4 regions of the Jeotgalicoccus sp. FSL K6-3177 genome follow, and region 1 is predicted to be linked to each of the others. Evidence: riboswitches for the same ligand, from Rfam matches in the RefSeq annotation. Region 1 holds a riboswitch; each other region holds the start of a gene.

Region 1 (4,863 bases):
TTGCCGAAACCGATTATTATTGCATCAAAATGTGTCAACCGCAGCATCTCCTTAATATTTTCAAAAATTAATCAATCTATATTTACCCTCCAGAATCGTTTTTAAAACAGTTCTTCTGCCAGCAGCTTATAGACATTGAGACGCGCTTTTTGAGAGTGAGGAATGCTGCAGATCATCGCTTCGTCAAATCCATACTGAATCTGCTCTTCCTGCAGACGTTTAGCGATTTCTTTGGCAGAACCGACTAAATGCAGTTTACGGCCTTCTTGAATTTTCATGCGGTCCATTTCTGTCAGCGGAAAGTCCTGTGCCTCTTCAGGTGTCAAAACTTGTCCGCTTCGTCCTTTCATAAACTGCAGACGCCATATATCCTGAGGTTTAGCTTCAAATTCCGCTTCTTCAGCAGTTTCTGCTGCTGTAACCATACAAGATACATTAATTTCAGGTTTTTCCATAAAAGGAGATGCTTCAAAATTATTTTTATAAGCATCGAGTATTTCTTTTGACAGCTGTCCGTTAAAGAACTGGGCGAATGAATAACCCGCGCCTCTCCGGCCAGCTTCTACCGCACTGTTGCCGCTCGAACCGAACAGCCACGATTCAGGCAGAGTGATATTCGACGGTGTCGCAATTGTTCTGTTATATAAATCAGATGAAGGCACTTCATCATTAATCAGCTGGAGCGCAGTATCAAATTTCTCATACATATTATGCACCATCGGTGTACGTCCCTCGGACAATGCGTAAATGGAAAACTGATCTCCGCCGGGCGCTCTTCCCATGCCAAAATCAATACGTCCGGGAGCGAATGCGCTGAGTGTTTTAAAAACTTCGGCAAGCTTTAACGGAGAATAATGCATCATCATGACACCTCCGGTACCGATTCGTATGTTTTTTGTTTTAGCTGCCAAATGTGCGGCTGTTATTTCAGGAGCTGAACTTGCGTAAGCAGACGTGCCGTGATGTTCTGCCATCCACATTCGTTCGTAGCCGAGCTGATCGCCTAGCACTGCCAGCTCTTCCGCTTTTTTTAAAGCATCTGCTGGTGTGTTGCCTTTAGTAATGGGAGCTTGATCCAGTATACTCAGTTTCATAGTTAATACATCCTTTAAATTATATTTATCGGTAATCTTTTTTCTTTAAAGAATATCAATTAACGGCCTGTTATAAAAACTAAGTGCTTAGTCATAAAAAATACTCCCTAATATTCATTTAAGAATATTAGGGAGTATTGACCCATTTATATATATATCATTTTTAGCTGTATAATCTAATTATTCTGCGTCCGCCGGGTTAAGTTGCAGCTCAAGGCTGACTTTAACGTCTTTAGATACAAGCACTCCGCCTGTTTCTAATGTCTGGTTCCAAGTTAAGCCAAATTCTTCACGGTTGATTGAGAATTTAGATTCGAAACCGTAAACTGTCGGTCCGAAAGGACTTACGCCCTGGCCGTTGTATTCCACAGGAATAGTCACTTCGTTAGTGACGTCTTTAATAGTTAAGTTGCCTGTCACATCAAATTTTGTGCCTGATCCTTCGATTTTAGTTGATTCAAATGTGATTTCTGGGTGGTTTTCCACATCAAAGAAATCAGCAGAAGTTAAGTGAGCGTCACGGTCTGCAACTTTAGTGTCGATAGTTGCTGCATTTGCTTTACCTTTTATTTTTGCTGTTGTGAAGTCTTCAATATTGTCAGCTTCGACATCAATCGACCATTCCCCGAAAGTTCCTTTAACTTTAGTTACCATCATATGTTTTACTTGAAATTCTAATTCTGAGTGCGCTGTGTCCGCTGTAAATTTAGCCATAATTAAATCATCCTCCATAGTTTTGTTTTTCGTTAATACTTCGCTTTCGAACTATCACATTAATTATGATAATATACTTAGTTACAAAAAGCAAGTAACAAACTTAAAATAAATTAAATTTGATATATTTGTATATTTAAGTCTATATTGAAGTAGTTTCCCATTATCTGAAAATTAAACCTTTTTGACACTCTGTATTAATATATTGACCTTTATCGGTTAGGCGTGTATCCTTAATCTCATTAATTAAATAAATTCTTATCCAGAGAGGTGAAGGGACTGGCCCGTTGAAGCCTCAGCAACAGACTATTTGGTACTGTGCTAATTCCAGGAGCAGACGCTCAAAGATAAGCTGAGGACTTCCCCATCTCTTATCTTTACAAATAAAAGATGGGGATTTTTTAATAGGAGGATAATATTATGTCTAATAAAAAAGGCGGCCCGGTATCCTTGCTGCCCCTAGTTATATTTGTAGCCTTATTCATTGGTACCGGACTTCTGGCAGGAGATTTCAGTGCTATGCCGATTCCGCTAGCAGCGATTCTTGCGTCAGTTGCAGGTTTCTTTTTATATTTTAAAGAACCGTTTAAAGATAAATTAGCTGCTTACTTTCAAGGCGCAGCACAGGAAAACGTCATACTTATAGTTGTTATTTTCTTGCTTTCCGGTGCTTTTTCCGGCATTGCAGGAGCTATGGGAGCTGTGGATTCAACAGTAAATATGGGATTAACATTTCTTCCCCCTAGTCTGCTTTTAAGCGGAATTTTTATTATCTGCTGTTTTGTATCACTCGCTATGGGAACCAGCACAGGCACTGTTGTAGCAATTGCACCGATCGCCATTGGTATCGCAGACCAGACTGAAATCGGACTCGCACTCGCTTTAGCCACTGTTATTGGCGGGGCTATGTTTGGTGATAACTTATCGTTTATTTCTGATACAACCATTGTCGCTACACGTACTCAGGGTGTCAAAATGATTGATAAATTCAAAGTGAACTTTTGGATTGTGCTGCCGGGCGCTATTCTGACCATAATTACTTTATATTTAATGACTGCCGACATCTCACTTAGTCAGACAGGAAATTATGACTTTAATTTTATTGAAGTCATTCCATATCTTTCTGTGCTGATTATCGCACTCCTCGGGGTCGATGTCATAATCGTGTTGCTGAGCGGAGCAGCAATTTCAAGTCTTCTCGGCTTGTTGACAGGAGCTTTCGATATATTTACGCTGTTTTCAGCGGCTGGTGAAGGTATTGCAGGTATGCAGGAAATTTCAATTATCACAATACTAATAGCCGGTATGATTGGTCTAGTCAGTCATTACGGAGGTATCACCTACCTGCTCAATACTATTATGGGCAGAATTAAAACGAAAAAAGGCGCCGAACTCGGTATCGCAAGTTTAGTCAGCGTTACTGACGTATCCACTGCCAATAATACAATTTCAATAATGATGACGGGACCTCTCGCGAAAAACATAGCTGAAGAATATGAAGTGGACCCGAGAAAATCTGCAAGTATACTCGATACATTCGCTGCAGGATTCCAGGGTCTCATTCCTTACGGCGGACAAATGCTTGCAGCTTCAGGACTCGCCGCCGGTATCTCGCCTGTGGAAATTATGCCGTATTCCATTTATCCAATGCTGCTGATTATCAGCGGAATTATTGCGATATTAATTGGATTCCCAAGAAAGTATTCAAAAGTCAAAGTTAATTAGAGAAAAATCAATCGGATTCAGCAGATGCTGGATTCGATTTTTTATTTAAAAGTTTCCGTGGCGATGTTTAAGTACGACATAGAAATGGCGTCGTACTCGGGAACAAGTTCAAGTACGACACCGAAGCACCGTCGTATCCGGGAGAAAGTTCAAGTACGACACCAAAGCACCGTCGTACTCGGGAACCAGTTCAAGTACGACACGAAAGCGCCGTCGTATCTGGGAACAAGTTCAAGTACGACACGGGAACACCGTCGTATCTGGGAGCGAGTTCAAGTACGACACCGAAGCACCGTCGTATCCGGGAGAAAGTTCAAGTACGACACCAAAGCTCCGTCGTACTCGACATCTCTTTCAATATAAAAAAGCGGAATATGCCCATGCACATTCCACTCTCTTTATTGTTCAAATATAATTTCCTTAATCATATGCATTTCTTTAGCATATATTGAATGTTTTATATCCTCGACAGTTTCTTCAATGATTGAATAAGATTCTCTCGCCTTTTCGACTTTCCCTGTTTCAAACAGACTGAGCGGGTACACCAGACTTCTGACAGCGAACAAAATCCGGTCCAGCGGATGCTGGGCTTGCGGACGTTCATACATTTGATAAGCAAAGTTTTCTAAAACATACTCATAATCCTGCCTATAATAAGCCAGTTCCAGCTCAAATATCGGCAGATACTGTTTGATATAATCTCTGCTGACCATTGGATTATCGTTTTCTTTTTTAATCACTGCTTCCATTTCTGCCAGATAGTTCTCAACAAGTTCAATAATATTGTCAGGTTGATTCAGCAGATAAAATACATTAATCGGACGGTTTTTATCCACTACTTCAAATTTATACTTGTCCGACTGGTTAAACGATAAGTACTTCCTCAAATTTTCCTGATAAACTTCAGCCTGTTCCATATCGCCTTGATGTGAATAATACAAACCAAGTATTAAATTCTGCAAATAAAAATATTTGAAGTTCTCTTTTTTATAGCATTCCTGCAAGTGCAGTTCTCCGTATTCCAGAAAATCTTTTTCATTAAAATCTGCAGCAAACGAGCTTCTCCAAAATAAATAATTTATATAGATATTACTGTCGTATTCCTTGTATTTCTCAACGTCTTCTTCCAGCTGCTTTGTCGTTTCGTAAGCATTTTTATAATCTCTTTCGTACAGCATAGATACCGCATTGTTCATTTTATCAGTAACTGCCAGATTCTCGAGTCCGATACTTTTATAGAACTGCTCAATCAAATCAGTAATTTCTTCAGCTTTCTCCCTCTGGCCGGTGTACCTGTAGTAGACACGTATTAGATGATAAATTAACATGC
Region 2 (4,863 bases), 120 kb from region 1:
TGAACCGAAGCATGTTGAGAATACCGGCTGCGGTGTAGTAACGCCGCGTTCAGTTCCTGCAAGTTTAGATGTAAATCCGCTTAAGAAATGGTACATTGCCTGATCTTTGTTTAACTTGGCGATTGGAGGAAGTACTCCAAATGCATCTGCTGTTAAGAAGATGATTGTTTTTGGATGTCCTGCAACTGAAGGAATGCGCGCATTATCGATATGGTCAATCGGATAAGCTGCACGTGTATTCTCAGTCAGTGAACCGTCATCGTAATCAGGATTGCCGTCTTCATCGATAACTACGTTCTCAAGTACCGAACCAAATTTAATCGCTTCAAAGATTTCAGGTTCTTTTTCTTTTGATAAATTAATAGTTTTAGCGTAACAGCCGCCTTCGATGTTAAATACACCATCGTCATTCCAGCCGTGCTCATCGTCACCGATAAGATCGCGTTCCGGGTCTGCAGAAAGCGTCGTTTTACCTGTACCTGATAAACCGAAGAATAATGCAACATCTTTGTTTTCGCCGACGTTGGCACTGCAGTGCATGCTGAGCACGCCTTCTTCAGGAAGCAGGTAGTTCATAATTGAGAAGATTGATTTCTTCATTTCTCCGCCGTATTCAGTACCGCCGATAAGAATGATTTTCTTTTCTAATGATACAAGGACGAATACTTCAGAACCCGTACCATCGACTTCAGGGTCTGCTTTAAAAGTAGGTGCAGATACAATCGTAAATTCAGGATCGATTGCAAGTGCTTCTTCTTTTGTTTCAGGACGGATAAACATTGTTTTCGCAAACATGTTGTGCCAGCTGAACTCATTGACAACCTGAAGTTTCAGTTGTGTATGCGGGTCTGCGCCGGCATAGCCGTTAAAGACAAATAATTCTTCTTTGTCATTTAAATATGTAGTAACTTTATCGAATAAGTTATCGAAAATTTCCTGTGAAATAGGCTGGTTGACCTCGCCCCAGTCAATCTTGCTGTCGGATACGCTGTCTCTGACGATAAAACGGTCTTTCGGGCTGCGGCCTGTGTATTCTCCAGTCTGCGCGCGAAGTGCTCCTGTATTTGTAAGTACAGCCTCTTTGCGTCGTAAAGATGCTTCGACAAGTTCAGCGTTTGATAATTGTTTGTGAGTAGAAGGTTTATTAACAAGACCTTCGATTAAACTTTTATGGTTAACCATGATTCGCCTCCAAGTATTTTCATTAACGAAGTATTTAGAAATTAGTATAACACATTCGTTTTTATGTTTACACAATAACAGGATAAGGTTTTTGAATATTGAATTGTTTTTTGCAATGCTGATCCATAAGATAAATTTATATATCATTATAAAAGTTATAAGTATATGTTTATAAAATTAAGGATTTTTCACAGCTTGCTTTTGGGTTTTATAATTTAATTATCTAAAAAGCTGCTGCAAATAAAACTTGTTAATCTTGATTTGCCCATTCCAATAATGTAAGATGAATAATAAGTTATCTCTTATCAAGAGGTGGTGGAGGGATTCAAACCCTGTGAAGCCAGAGCAACCTCCTTTTCAAGAAAGGTGCTAAAGAATGCAGAGTAATTCTGACCGATAAGAGAAAAGGGCGAGCCTTTTTCTCTGTTTATTATGGAGAAAAAGGCTTTATTTTTTGCTTTGAAGAGATGGCTAAATGAGCTTTAAGAGGAGATTTTATAAATGTCAGAACGTAAATTATTTACTTCAGAGTCAGTCACAGAAGGTCACCCGGATAAAATTGCAGACCAGATTTCAGATGCGATTCTCGATGCAATCTTAGAAGGCGACCCGTATGCGCGTGTTGCCTGTGAAACAGTAGTCAACACAGGTCTTGCGATGATTGTCGGGGAAATCAGCACAGAAACTTACGTCGATATTCCAAGAACAGTGAGAGAAACCGTTAAGGAAATCGGCTATGTCGATGCGAAGTACGGTTATGATTATAAAACAATGTCTGTCTTAACGGGAATTGATGAGCAGTCAGAGGACATCGCTGTCGGTGTAAACAACGCTTTTGAAACCCGCGAATCACAAGGAGTTTCAACAGGTGCAGGCGACCAGGGCTTAATGTTCGGTTACGCGACGAACGAAACGAAAGAGTTTATGCCGCTGCCGATTTCATTAGCGCACAAAATTTCACGCCGTTTAACAGAAGTGCGTAAAGATAATACAATTTCCTATCTGCGTCCGGACGGCAAATCACAGGTAACGGTTGAATACGATGAAAACGGCAAACCGTCAAGAGTCGATACGATTGTTATCTCTACCCAGCATCATGAAAATATTCCGGCGACACAAATCTACGATGATTTATTAGAATACGTGATTCAGGAAGTAGTTCCTGAAAATCTCATAGATGAAGAAACTAAATATTTCATCAACCCGACAGGCAGATTTGTAATTGGCGGACCGCAAGGGGATGCGGGTCTGACAGGACGTAAAATTATCGTCGATACTTACGGAGGCTACGCTCGTCACGGCGGCGGCGCCTTCAGCGGCAAAGACCCGACAAAAGTTGACCGTTCCGCAGCTTATGCAGCACGTTATATTGCAAAAAATATCGTAGCGAGCGGTGCGGCGGAAAAATGTGAAATTCAGCTGGCTTATGCCATCGGCGTATCCCAGCCGGTATCTATTGCGGTCGATACTTTTAATACAGGAAAATACGACGAAGAAAAAATTACAAAAGTCATCAGAGAACTGTTTAATTTATCACCAGATGGTATTATAGATATGCTAAACTTGAGAAGACCAATTTATAAACAGACTGCGAGTTATGGACATTTTGGTCGTACGGACATCGACTTGCCTTGGGAGAGACTGGATAAGGTCGATGCACTGAAAGATCTTCTTAGAAATAGCTAATTTAAGCAGTTGCGAAAGAGAGGAATAATATGAATACTAATATTTTTACAGATCCGATATTTATCGCGGTCGCAGCAGTGCTTCTCATCATTGCAATCTGGTTTTTAGTATATTACTTTAAACACCGCAATGAAGTGAAAACTGTGGAACAAACTTATTCGAAAGAAAAAGATTCACTCGTTGAGAAATACGAAAGTGAACATGAGGAAGAACGTTTAGAGCACAAGAAAGAAATGTCCGCTTTAAATGAAAAATATCATAATGATACGACACTTCTCGATAACAAACTTTCGAGCCTGCATCAGTTTACTGTAGATAAAGGCGAGTATTTGACAGACCTTTCTTTAATTCAGTTAAAAGACAAACTTGTTAAAGATGAAAAAATCCGTGAGACGGATATGATTATTCTGTCGAACATTTATTTACCATCAAGAAATTACACAAATACACGTAAAATCGATCATTTAGTTTTAACACGCACGGGTATTTATCTGATAGATTCTAAATACTGGAGCGGTCATATTTTACACGGTGTGAATGAAAGCCAGTTTGAAGAAGTACCGTATATTGAATCATTCTTCGATTTACTGGAACTCGATAAGCAAAAAGAACAGACTTTAATTTTTGAAAAGGCAGATGCGTCGAATGTATCGGTTAACCACTACAACGGCATTATCGATGAAACGAAAGTAACTGCTGAAAAACTTAAAAACAAATTTAAATTACAATACGACATCGTTCCGATTATTTACTTCAATCCGAAAGATAACGGCAATTATTCAATTACCAACTATTCGGAAGATCCATCGATCAGAGTAATCGTCGGTCAGGAAGACTTGGAAGCATTCTTCCTGAAGTATGTATTCCACGGCAGATTCCAGTACACAGTTAAAGATCTGGATGAGATTGCGAATGCCTTACTCGATCAAAGTCTGTAACTTTGTAAATTGAAACTAATCGTCCTATAATTATTTATAGGACGATTTTTATATTTTGGAGGGAAATTAAATGGCAGAAGAAATTATCGTAATCAATCCTGCAACTCAAAAAGAAGCGGGACGCGTAAAAAAAGACAGCAAAGACGAAATTGAGAAGAAAATTAATACTGCACATGAAAAATTTCAAAACTTTAGAAAAATGAATGCCGGGGACCGTTCGGATTTACTTTTCAAATGGTCGGAAAAAATCGATGAGAACAGACAGGAAATCGCAGAACTCGTCACGCTGGAAGGCGGCAAGCCGCTTGCTGAAGCACTCGGTGAAGTCGACTATGCCAACAGTTATATTAAATACTATGCTGAAGAAGCGAAAAGAATATACGGCCGGACAGTACCGGCGAATAATGATGACACGAGAATTGTTGTAACGAGGCATCCGATAGGGGTAGTCGCAGCGATTACGCCTTGGAACTTCCCGGTAGCAATGATGGCACGTAAAGCAGCACCGGCTGTTGCAGCAGGCAATACATTTATCGTTAAGCCGGCAAGCGCAACTCCGATGTCAGCGGTGAAATTTATCGACCTTGCAGTAGAGGCGGGCTTCGATGAAGGCGTCATTCAATATGTTAATGCCTCCGGCCGCGATGCAGGTGAAATATTTACCCAGTCTGATAAAATTATGAAACTGACATTTACCGGCTCGACCGAAGTCGGCAAGCAGCTGATGAGCGATGCCACAGTGACGGTTAAAAATGTGACGATGGAACTCGGCGGACATGCACCGCTGATTGTTAACAAGGATGCTGATATCGATAAGGCAGTTGAAGGCGCAATCGCATCGAAGTTCAGAAACTCGGGACAAACTTGCGTATGTGCCAACAGATTTTACGTGCACGAAGATGTGCTGGATGAATTCACAGAAAAATTTACTGCGAAAGTAAAAGAGCTGAAAGTCGGCAACGGTATGGATGAAGGTGTTAAAATCGGACCGTTAATCGATGAAGACGGTTATGATAAAGTGATGAAACACATTGAAGATGCCATTGAAAAAGGCGGT
Region 3 (4,863 bases), 1.1 Mb from region 1:
CCACGGTGGCACGCGCCACCCAATCCCGCGCCACGGAGAATCCACGGTGGCACACGCCACCCCAACCACCACCACCCAGCAAAACCTAAAATTATTCAACAACTATATCAAAAACCGCAGTCTTACCTTCTGAATTCATCAAGGGTTCAAATACAGCAACCATATTTTCAGGTGCGGATACTAAGCCGTAGGACATTTGGCCGGTTATACTTTCACCTGGAGCAAGGTCGGCAGGGAAGATGCTGTCGAGTTCGTAGCTGTGTGCGAGTTCACCGTCCGCTTCAAGTGTAATATCTCGCCCTGCCGGGAATGTCTGGTCTGTGCCGTTTTCATATGTAATGTCGAGAACGAGCACGCCGCTGACATCGATAATATTCGTATCGTTGCGCTCGTCTGTCATAAAGGCATCATTAATTGTTACTGTAATGCCGTCGATTTCAACGGGCTCGCCCAGCTGATAATTATCGCTCTCTGATTTTGCTGATTCGACTGCATCTTCATCAACTTCATCGATTTCAATTTCATTTTCCTCTTCGCTGTCAAAAAGATCTTTATCCTCTTCCAGAGATGCAGCCTCTGAAGATTCAGCTGTGCCGGTATTTTCTTTATCAGTATTATCATTGCATGCCGCAAACAGCATGGCTGTGAATGCCAGCAAAGTCAGCAGTTTAATTTTTTTCATTTACTTTAACCCCCGGGATACTATAATGGTTTTATGATACCATTAGATTGAAATAGCTATCAATCGCATTCAGAACGCACAAAGGGGAAAACTTATGAATACAACGAAGATTGTCGTCACTTTATCAGGTCATAATGATGACGAAATTAAAGAAGAAATTCAAAAAGCGAAAGAGAATATAGACGCTTTTGATATCGTGGAGATACGCGGAGATGTTTTCGATGCGTTGAACCGGGAGGATCACGGCAAAAAAGTCAGATATATTATAGATTATTTTAAACCGCTGAACAAAGAAATTATTTATACATACCGCACGGCGAAAGAGGGCGGCAGCGGTTCAAAAACAACAGTTGAGTACGAAGCGCTCTTAAACGCTGTCTGTCAGACAATGGATATTGACTATATCGATATCGAAGTTCAATCCGGCGATAAAATTACAGCATCTGTCTGCAAAACTGCGCGTGCCAATAATGTGAAATGCCTGATGAGTCATCACGATTTTAAGCGTACACCGCCTAGCGGGGAGATTTTATCGATTATTAATAAAATGCACACGCTCGGCGGAGATTTGTACAAAGTTGCTTACTTCCCTCATGAAAAGAAGGATGTGGACAAAGTCACTGAAGTTGTGAAAAGTGCTAAACAAAAGTACGGAGACAGAATAATTGGAATCTCTATGGGAGAACTCGGAAAAGACACGCGTACGGCAGAGGGAGAAGCGGCTTCGGCACTAACCTACGGCTTTGTATCAAGGGATGCGGCTCCGGGACAGATTCATGTAACACAATTGCGTGAAATATTTACCAGATAAAAATATTAAGCAATCTTTACAGCAGGTTAACGAAAGAATAATAACCAGCTGATAAAATGGGAACCAGAAGATATGAAAACTTAACTCTTCTCCCCAGCCCCTTTGTCCGAAACCTTCCCCTGAGGTTTCGGACTTTTTTCGTTTTTGCATATGTCTAATTTACTTTATCTGGGGTATTATAAGTGTAAGAATAATTTCTTATTCGGGAGGATAACTATGATTACATTTTACGAATACCCTAAATGCACGACTTGCCGCAAGGGCAAAAAGTTTTTAGCAGATAATAATCTGGAGTTTACTGAAATTGACATGGTTAAGCATGTACCGGCTAAAGATACGCTGAAAGGTATCCTCGACAAATCGTCGCATTCAATTGATGACTTTTTTAACAAGCGGGGCACTAAATTTAAAGAGCTCGGATTAAAAGAACGTCTTCATGATTTGAGTGAAGAAGAGAAACTGGAACTGCTCGCAAGTGACGGCATGCTGATTAAGCGGCCGATGGTTGTACTTGATGATGATGTGTTATTAGGTTTTAAAGAAGAAACTTATAAAAATGCATTATTGAATTAATTCACTTGCCTAAAGTATGGCAATTGTGCAACAATAAGTATGATAAGTTAAAAGGGAGGTTTTAGCGTGTCATTACCACAAGATTTAAAGTACAGCGAAGATCATGAGTGGATTAAAGTTGAAGGAAATACTGTAACAATCGGTATTACTGACTTTGCACAGTCTGAACTTGGAGATATCGTATTTGTCGAACTTCCAGAAGAAGGCGACGACATCTCTACAGGTGATTCTTTCGGCAGCGTGGAATCAGTGAAAACTGTTTCTGAATTATATGCACCGGTTTCCGGTTCTATAGTTGCTGTTAACGAAGAGCTTGAGGACAGTCCGGAACTTGTTAACGAAAATCCATACGAAGGTGCTTGGATGCTGAAAGTTGAACTTTCAGATGAAAGCGAATTAGATAACCTTCTTGATGCTGCTGGTTACCAGGCAGTAATCGAGAAATAATAACTTAGCTCTGGACTTTTGTCCGGAGTTTTTTTAAAACCTATATTTATTGCTTAAAGTGAATTTATATTAAAAATTTAACTAAGGGTGATACGGATGAATCTTTCTGATAAAGTACTCATTGTTGAGGGAAAAACGGATAAGCGCAGATTGGAAGAAGTGCTGGTGGAACCTGTACAGATAATTTGCACCTTCGGTACGATGGGTATTTCAAAACTGGATGAGATTATTGATCAGCTTGGCGATTCTCAAATATTCATTTTATCCGATGCGGATAAGGAAGGAAGAAAAATTCGTAAATGGTTTAAAAAACATCTTAGTGAAAGTACTCATATTTATATAGATCCCAAATTCGGGGAAGTCGGACGCTGTCCGCATGACTACCTTGCAAACCTCTTGCTCAGACACGGTTTTTATGTAGATACGAGCCTAATAATGAAAGGTAAGTTTTATCGTGAAGGAAACAATTTCAACGGAAAATATATTAAAGAATATACAGGATAGAGAGTATTATATTATTTTCGGCTATGCAACGATGTGCAAAACATGCGATATCTCAGAAACGATGCTCAGCGTCGCTGCTTCTGCAAGAGAAATCAGCTATGAACGCATCAACTTAAATTTTTATAAAACACTGATAGATAAATATCAGATTCGTTCTGCGCCAGCACTGCTGCTGTTTAAAAACGGCAAACTTGTCAGGGAAGTCTACGCATTTCAATCTGTTACTTATTTAAACGAAGTTCTGGAAGAATTTCTGATTGACTAATAAAGAATAGTCTGATAATATGAATTTCAATCAAATATTAACTCTTATCAAGAGTGGTGGAGGGATGTGCCCTTAGAAGCCACGGCAACCGTCATCGTGACAAGGTGCCAAATCACTGGATTAATATCCTCAGATGAGAGGCGTAATGAACGTTTAAAAGCCTACTCATTTTTGGAGTAGGTTTTTTTAATTGTTCTCCTGGAAAGGGAAGGGATTTATATATAATGATAGATATTAGTAATGTGACTAAAATATTTAAAACTAAAAATCAAAATATAACGGCAGTAGATAATGTCGGTCTGAATGTGAAGAAAGGTGAAATTTTTGGAGTTATCGGCTACTCGGGCGCCGGCAAATCCACGCTGATTCGTCTCTTGAATGGACTGGAGCAGCCGACGGAAGGGACTGTTACAGTAACCGGTGATGAAATCAGCGGCATGACGATGAAAGAACTGCGGCAAAAACGTCAAAAAGTATCGATGATATTTCAGCATTTTAACCTGCTCTGGTCACGAACAGTCGCTGAAAATATCAGCTTTCCGCTGGAAATCGCAGGTGTACCTAAAAAAGAACGGCAGCTGCGTGTTTCGGAACTGATAAGGCTGGTTGGTCTGGAAGGCCGCGAAAACAACTATCCGAGTGAGCTGTCCGGCGGCCAGAAACAGCGCGTCGGCATTGCGAGAGCGCTGTCGAATGAACCGCAGGTTCTGCTGTGCGATGAAGCGACCAGTGCTCTGGATCCTGAAACGACAGATGAGGTGCTTGACCTGCTCGTCGATATTACGAAAAAGATGAACTTGACCATCGTGCTGATTACGCACGAAATGCATGTTATCAGAAAAATATGCGACCGTGCAGCTGTCATGGAAAACGGTAAAGTAGTGGAAGTCGGGCCGGTTATCGAACTGTTCCAGAATCCTCAGTCAAATGTAACGAAACGTTTCGTTAAGGATGATATTTCGGATGACGACCACGCAGTAGCGATGGAGGAAATAAAAGAAGCCTTCCCGACTTCAACTATCGTCAAGCTGACATTTGTCGGCACCCGTACAAAATCGCCGATTGTCTCACAAGTTATCCGGAATTACGGTCTTGATGTAAATATCCTGTCAGGAAATATTAAGCAGACGAATCAGGAGTCATACGGGCATCTTTATATCGCCCTCGATATTAATCAGGAAACACTTGAACAAATTACTGCAGAGTTTAAAAAACACGATGTCACGCTGGAGGTTGAAAGTAAATGAATGAATTTCTGACAGCATTTAAAGAAATGTTCGCCTTCGAAAACGTGAAATGGGATGCAGTTTTAGAAGCGACTTACGAAACAATTTATATGACCGTGATAGCAACTGCACTGGCCTTCCTGATCGGGCTGATACTCGGTATTATTTTATTCTTATCAAATAAAAGTCATAACGGTGTGTCAAAACCGGTTTATGGCGCAACATCATTTATTGTTAACCTGTTCAGAGCAATACCGTTCATCATTTTAATTATTTTAATTATGCCGTTCACAAAAGCAATTATGGGAACGGTAATGGGTTCAAATGGTGCACTTCCTGCACTGATTATCGGCGC
Region 4 (4,863 bases), 650 kb from region 1:
CTAAAGTATTCATTCATGTTTTCAAGGGCAAGGGCATCGGAAAGCTTCATATCACTTGCGAGCGCAAAGTTGCCCGGGACAAGCGACAGGCCGATTTGGTCAACGCTTCTCGGCAGCTGGCCGGCGTCCTGATAAATAAACTCGAGATTTTTTTTATTATTTATAATGTCTGCTTCATCGATAGCAAACATATCTGCGTCGTCACTGATGGTAATCAGCCCCGCGTCCTGCAGTGTTAAAAAACCGCGGCTGGAGTTGACTGGATCTAAAGGCAATGCTACTTCACTGCCGGAAGCAATATCTTCCAGCGAACTGAATTCACTGCTGTAAAGCCCCATGGGTGCCGTCGGCACCTGAATGATATTTTTTAAATCAGCATCATTTTCTTCATTATAACTGTCCATGAACAGGACGTTCTGAAAGAGATTGGCATCGAGGTCGCCATTTGAAAGCGCGTTATTCGGCTGAATATAATCGCTGTATTCAACGATTTCGACCGTATAACCGTTCTCTTCCAAGACGGGTTTTAAGGCAAAAGATGCCATATCTGCAAATGGTCCGCTCGATGCACCAATGGTAATCACTTCACCCTCGTCTTCATATAGAAGTATGCTAGTGCCGGCTATAACGGCTAAAGTGCCAATTAAAAATATTATAATTCCGCGCATTATTTCTCCTCCGTTCTGTTAGAGATAAAGTCTCCAGCCCACTGGACAATCTGCACGATAACAACGAGGACGACTACTGTCACAATCATCGTCAGCGTGTCATATCGGTAATAGCCGTAACGGATTGCAAGGTCGCCGACCCCGCCTCCGCCTACAACACCCGCAGTTGCACTGAAGGCGATAATTGAAATTATCGTCAGTGTGATTGCCTGCGCGATGCTTTTCTTCGCTTCCGGCAGCAGCACATCCGTAACGATTAAATAAAGCGGAGCACCGCCTGCAATACTCGCTTCGATTACACCGTCTTTTACACTGTTAAAACTGGATTCAACGAGACGTGCAAACAGCGGCACTGCTGCAATTGACAGAGCAACACTTGCAAAAACCGGGCCGTGTGAAGCATTAACGAGCCAGGTCGCAAACGGCATAATCGCCACAATCAGAATAATAAAAGGAAACGACCTGATAATATTCACAAGCCAGCCGAGCACGCTGTTTAAAGGTTTAATTTTAAACAGCAGCGGATGCTGCGTAATGTAAAGCAGAATACCGAGCGGCAGCCCGATTAACACTGCAAAAAATATTGAAATAGAAACCATCAGCGCTGTCTCGAGCAAAGCACGGTACAGCAACGGCCAAAGCTGGCTGAAATTATCCAATGTAACCCACCCTTTCGATTCCCGTTGTTTTATCGATATGTGTTTTAAGACGTTCTATTTCCTGAGCATCTCCGGATACTTGAAACATTAAAAAGCCGAGCGGTTTTTCTTTAATATATTCAATTCTTCCGTTGAGAATGCTTATATTCAAATCAAAATTCCTGTACAGCTGATTTAAATAATTCTCCTCGGCGTTTTCACTTAAAAACTGAATGGTAATAACTTGATTACCCGGCGTTTCTTTAATTTGCGACGGGATTTCAAAGTTATATATCTCCTGAACGAAATCTTTCGTAATTTCTTCTTTAGGATGACTGAACACGCTGTACGTTTCGCCGCTTTCAATAATTTCACCGCCGGACATTACGCCTACCCGATCTGCAATTTCTTTAATAACTTCCATTTCGTGAGTAATAATCACAATGGTAATACCGAGAGTTTTGTTGATATTTTTCAGCAAGTTTAAAATACTTTTCGTCGTATCCGGATCAAGCGCACTCGTCGCTTCGTCACATAAGAGAATATCCGGGTTATTGGCAAGTGCTCTCGCGATACCGACACGCTGTTTTTGCCCGCCGCTTAAATTTGATGCATTGATAGATGATTTATCGTTTAAACCAACGAGTTTCAGTAACTCTTCAATTCTTGCGGGCACATCTTTTTTACTGTATTTGCTCGCTTTCAGTACAAATTCTATATTCTCATAAACTGTCTTTGACTCGATTAAGTTAAACTGCTGGAAAATCATGCCGATTTTCTGCCGGCGAATCCTGAGAGCCTTTGGTGTCAGTTCGGTAAGATTATCTTCTCCAACGATGACAGAACCTGCCGAAGGTTTCTCAAGCAGATTAATCAGTCTTAAAAGAGTACTTTTCCCGACCCCGGAATAACCGATTAGACCGTAAATTTCACCGGTTTCGACCTTCAGGGATGTCGGCTTTAATGCCTCAACACTTCTGCCTTTTAAATGATACGTTTTTGAAACGTTATTCAGCTGAATGCTCATGAATTCCCTCCTCTATGTAATAAAAAAAACCATTTATCTAAATAGACAAATGGCGATGTGTGATTATCTTCCAAGCCTCTGCCTGCAGGAATTAGCACAGTACTTAAAAGCCTGCTGCTGAGACTTCCCAGGGCCTGATCCCTCCGTCTCTCTGGATAATTTCTTATTTAATTGTATTTCATACTAGTCTAACCAGAATTAATTGTCAAACAATTTTTAATAATTTCTAATCAGCCCGCTGCTACAGTACCTTTATATGTAAACCTGCCGCGGCAGTGTCTGCATATATACCGTTTATCGTAACCTTTAACCCTTTTCGTAAACTCGTAGCTGCATTTTCTGCACTCATATAAATAGGCCTGCCCCTTGTATTTATAGCTCCGGGTTTTGGCAATGCCGAGGCGTTCCAGCGTCTCCGTAAATTCACGATCCGAATCTCTGTAAGGTTTCTTTAGTGTGTACAGTGCATAATGAACACATTCGTGGTAGAGCACATCGAGAATGATTTCCCTGGAGTTATTAACGAGAAAAGTGTGGGACATAACAATTTCTTTCGAAACAACCTGCTTCTTCTGATATTTTATTTGAAACACGCCGAGCTTAGATTTCATTCTTTTTGATATTCTGATTGGAATTTCGAGTGTGAGTCCGAAATTTTCAGCGAGAAATTTACGGGCACAGCTGTGTAATTCATCACTGTTCATAATATGTTCACCTTCTTAGTGTTTAAATAGCCTTAAAAAAGGCAACAAAAAAAGGGAGATCCAAAGTCTCCCTAACAGATAAATAATATAATATGATATCTAGGCCAAAGGCACTATCGAAGAACGACTTAGTTAATGATATGAAGAGTATAGCTTTAACTTTTGTTTGTGCGTTCTGTTATGTATTTCTTAATATATTCTCATTATATTTTAATGTTCAAAACATTTCAAGCCTATCAGCGAATTTCTTTTACTTTGTAACGTGTTTGTAATAAACGTAGTAAAATTTCCATGAAATTATTTCTCTTTAGTGTAATTATTGACTATTACCTTTAAAATAGCAAATTATTAACTGAAATATATGCGGAAATATTTCAACTTAATTTTCGGCAGCTGCAAGGACAATATGCATATCCACCGTAATTTCTTTATTCCCCTTATCCGCAAATCTCTCTATCTGAGCTGTATCTGCATGCCAGCCGAGCGGTGTCATGGAGATTAAATCTTTCAGTGCAGCAGCGTCAAGAAATTTCGTATAAGTTATCCGTTCTTCTTTCACAAGCCTAACATTCTTCTTCATTAATTCAAGTGTATCATTGTTTTCATATTCTTTCCCGTCTGTATCGCTGAACAACTCCCTGCGGAGTTCTTTTAAATACCCGCTGCCCGGGATCACTTTTATAATTATACCGTCTTCAGCTAAAATCCTTTTAAATTCAGAGTAATTTGCAGGCGATAAAAAATTCAGTATGAATTTGCAGGACTTGTCACTAAGCGGCGGGTTCGCAAGATCTCCAACAATCCACAATGGATTTCCGTAATTTTTCGCCGCCATTAAGATACCCTCTTTTGAAATGTCCAGGCCGATACCCGTCAATGTTTCTGTATTTACTTTATCAAGTATCGTCTGCAAATGAGACCCTTCGCCGGAACCCGCGTCAAACAGCAGTGAATCTTCTGCTGAATGTTTTATTATTATATCTGCAATTTTATTGTGTACCGGTTCATATAATTTTTCATCACAGATTATTTTTTGACGCGCATTAAATAATGCATCATCGTACTGGGTACCCACAGACTTTTTAAGAATATTTACATAGCCCTGCTTGGCGAAATCAAAAGTGTGATTATTGACGCAGACCAGACTTTTCAGCTCTCTCACTTCCACAGGTTCATGACAAAGCGGACATCTTAATTTTCTGCTTATATTTTGTGCAGTCATTGCACTCTTTTCTCTTTTTTTCATTTAAAATCCCTGCCTGAACTTATATTAAAATAAAAATATTACCACGCCGACTGTGAAGAAGACCAGACCGATAATCGCGGGAATAAACGCCGCTACTGTCTGTACCTTTGTGCCGCCGATTAAACAGCGCTTTGGTTTTTCCGGGTCGTACAAAACAATCAGTTCATATCCTATCGGGTAACCATTGTTAATCGACCCGTGAGCGGTCACATTTTTCTTTCTTCTGTAAATGACGCCGCCTGCTTCATATTCAATAACCGGATAAAGGTTATTATCGCTGCCCTGCACTTTATCGACAACCTTCCCTGTCGTTTCTGCGGTACATTTTCGTTTTTTTACTGCGACTCCGAAAACATAAATTATCAGTGATATTAAAATCATAAAAAGTCCTACGGACCCGAAAATCACAGTTAAAATCTGCTGGTCTGACATAACGACACTCCTGTTGAATTTCCATTATAGTTTCAAGGAATAATTATATCACAGGATAATGTTAAGGATTGTAAAAATAAATGCAGCTGTTTAAAATACATGTTATCTTTTACATAAGACTACATGCCTAGGAGAAATTAATGAACAA

The links. A riboswitch is a leader RNA that binds a small molecule or an ion and turns the genes downstream of it on or off. The one in region 1 is predicted to bind S-adenosylmethionine.
Region 2: it holds a riboswitch for S-adenosylmethionine, as region 1 does, so the genes downstream of both, metK (methionine adenosyltransferase) here and MHH58_RS08865 (Na+/H+ antiporter NhaC family protein) in region 1, are expected to answer to the same signal.
Region 3: it holds a riboswitch for S-adenosylmethionine, as region 1 does, so the genes downstream of both, MHH58_RS03405 (methionine ABC transporter ATP-binding protein) here and MHH58_RS08865 (Na+/H+ antiporter NhaC family protein) in region 1, are expected to answer to the same signal.
Region 4: it holds a riboswitch for S-adenosylmethionine, as region 1 does, so the genes downstream of both, MHH58_RS05520 (methionine ABC transporter ATP-binding protein) here and MHH58_RS08865 (Na+/H+ antiporter NhaC family protein) in region 1, are expected to answer to the same signal.

Annotation. Positions count from the first base shown of each region.
Region 1 is NZ_JBBOSK010000001.1:1,769,170-1,774,032, forward strand. It holds gene MHH58_RS08850 (FAD-dependent oxidoreductase) at 1-38, opposite strand, end outside; gene MHH58_RS08855 (MsnO8 family LLM class oxidoreductase) at 102-1,094, opposite strand; gene MHH58_RS08860 (YceI family protein) at 1,275-1,808, opposite strand; SAM riboswitch class I at 2,064-2,162, shown strand; gene MHH58_RS08865 (Na+/H+ antiporter NhaC family protein) at 2,229-3,533, shown strand; gene MHH58_RS08870 (helix-turn-helix domain-containing protein) at 3,932-4,863, opposite strand, start outside.
Region 2 is NZ_JBBOSK010000001.1:1,646,387-1,651,249, reverse strand. It holds gene pckA (phosphoenolpyruvate carboxykinase (ATP)) at 1-1,182, opposite strand, end outside; SAM riboswitch class I at 1,482-1,585, shown strand; gene metK (methionine adenosyltransferase) at 1,684-2,868, shown strand; gene MHH58_RS08160 (nuclease-related domain-containing protein) at 2,898-3,806, shown strand; gene MHH58_RS08155 (NAD-dependent succinate-semialdehyde dehydrogenase) at 3,877-4,863, shown strand, end outside.
Region 3 is NZ_JBBOSK010000001.1:662,863-667,725, forward strand. It holds gene MHH58_RS03375 (hypothetical protein) at 92-682, opposite strand; gene aroD (type I 3-dehydroquinate dehydratase) at 777-1,493, shown strand; gene MHH58_RS03385 (Spx/MgsR family RNA polymerase-binding regulatory protein) at 1,710-2,066, shown strand; gene gcvH (glycine cleavage system protein GcvH) at 2,133-2,513, shown strand; gene MHH58_RS03395 (toprim domain-containing protein) at 2,610-3,017, shown strand; gene MHH58_RS03400 (thioredoxin domain-containing protein) at 2,968-3,282, shown strand; SAM riboswitch class I at 3,324-3,422, shown strand; gene MHH58_RS03405 (methionine ABC transporter ATP-binding protein) at 3,507-4,529, shown strand; gene MHH58_RS03410 (methionine ABC transporter permease) at 4,526-4,863, shown strand, end outside.
Region 4 is NZ_JBBOSK010000001.1:1,120,058-1,124,920, reverse strand. It holds gene MHH58_RS05530 (MetQ/NlpA family ABC transporter substrate-binding protein) at 1-668, opposite strand, end outside; gene MHH58_RS05525 (methionine ABC transporter permease) at 668-1,327, opposite strand; gene MHH58_RS05520 (methionine ABC transporter ATP-binding protein) at 1,320-2,333, opposite strand; SAM riboswitch class I at 2,394-2,495, opposite strand; gene MHH58_RS05515 (SprT family zinc-dependent metalloprotease) at 2,564-3,037, opposite strand; gene MHH58_RS05510 (putative RNA methyltransferase) at 3,417-4,283, opposite strand; gene MHH58_RS05505 (DUF3592 domain-containing protein) at 4,308-4,715, opposite strand; gene MHH58_RS05500 (chromate transporter) at 4,856-4,863, shown strand, end outside.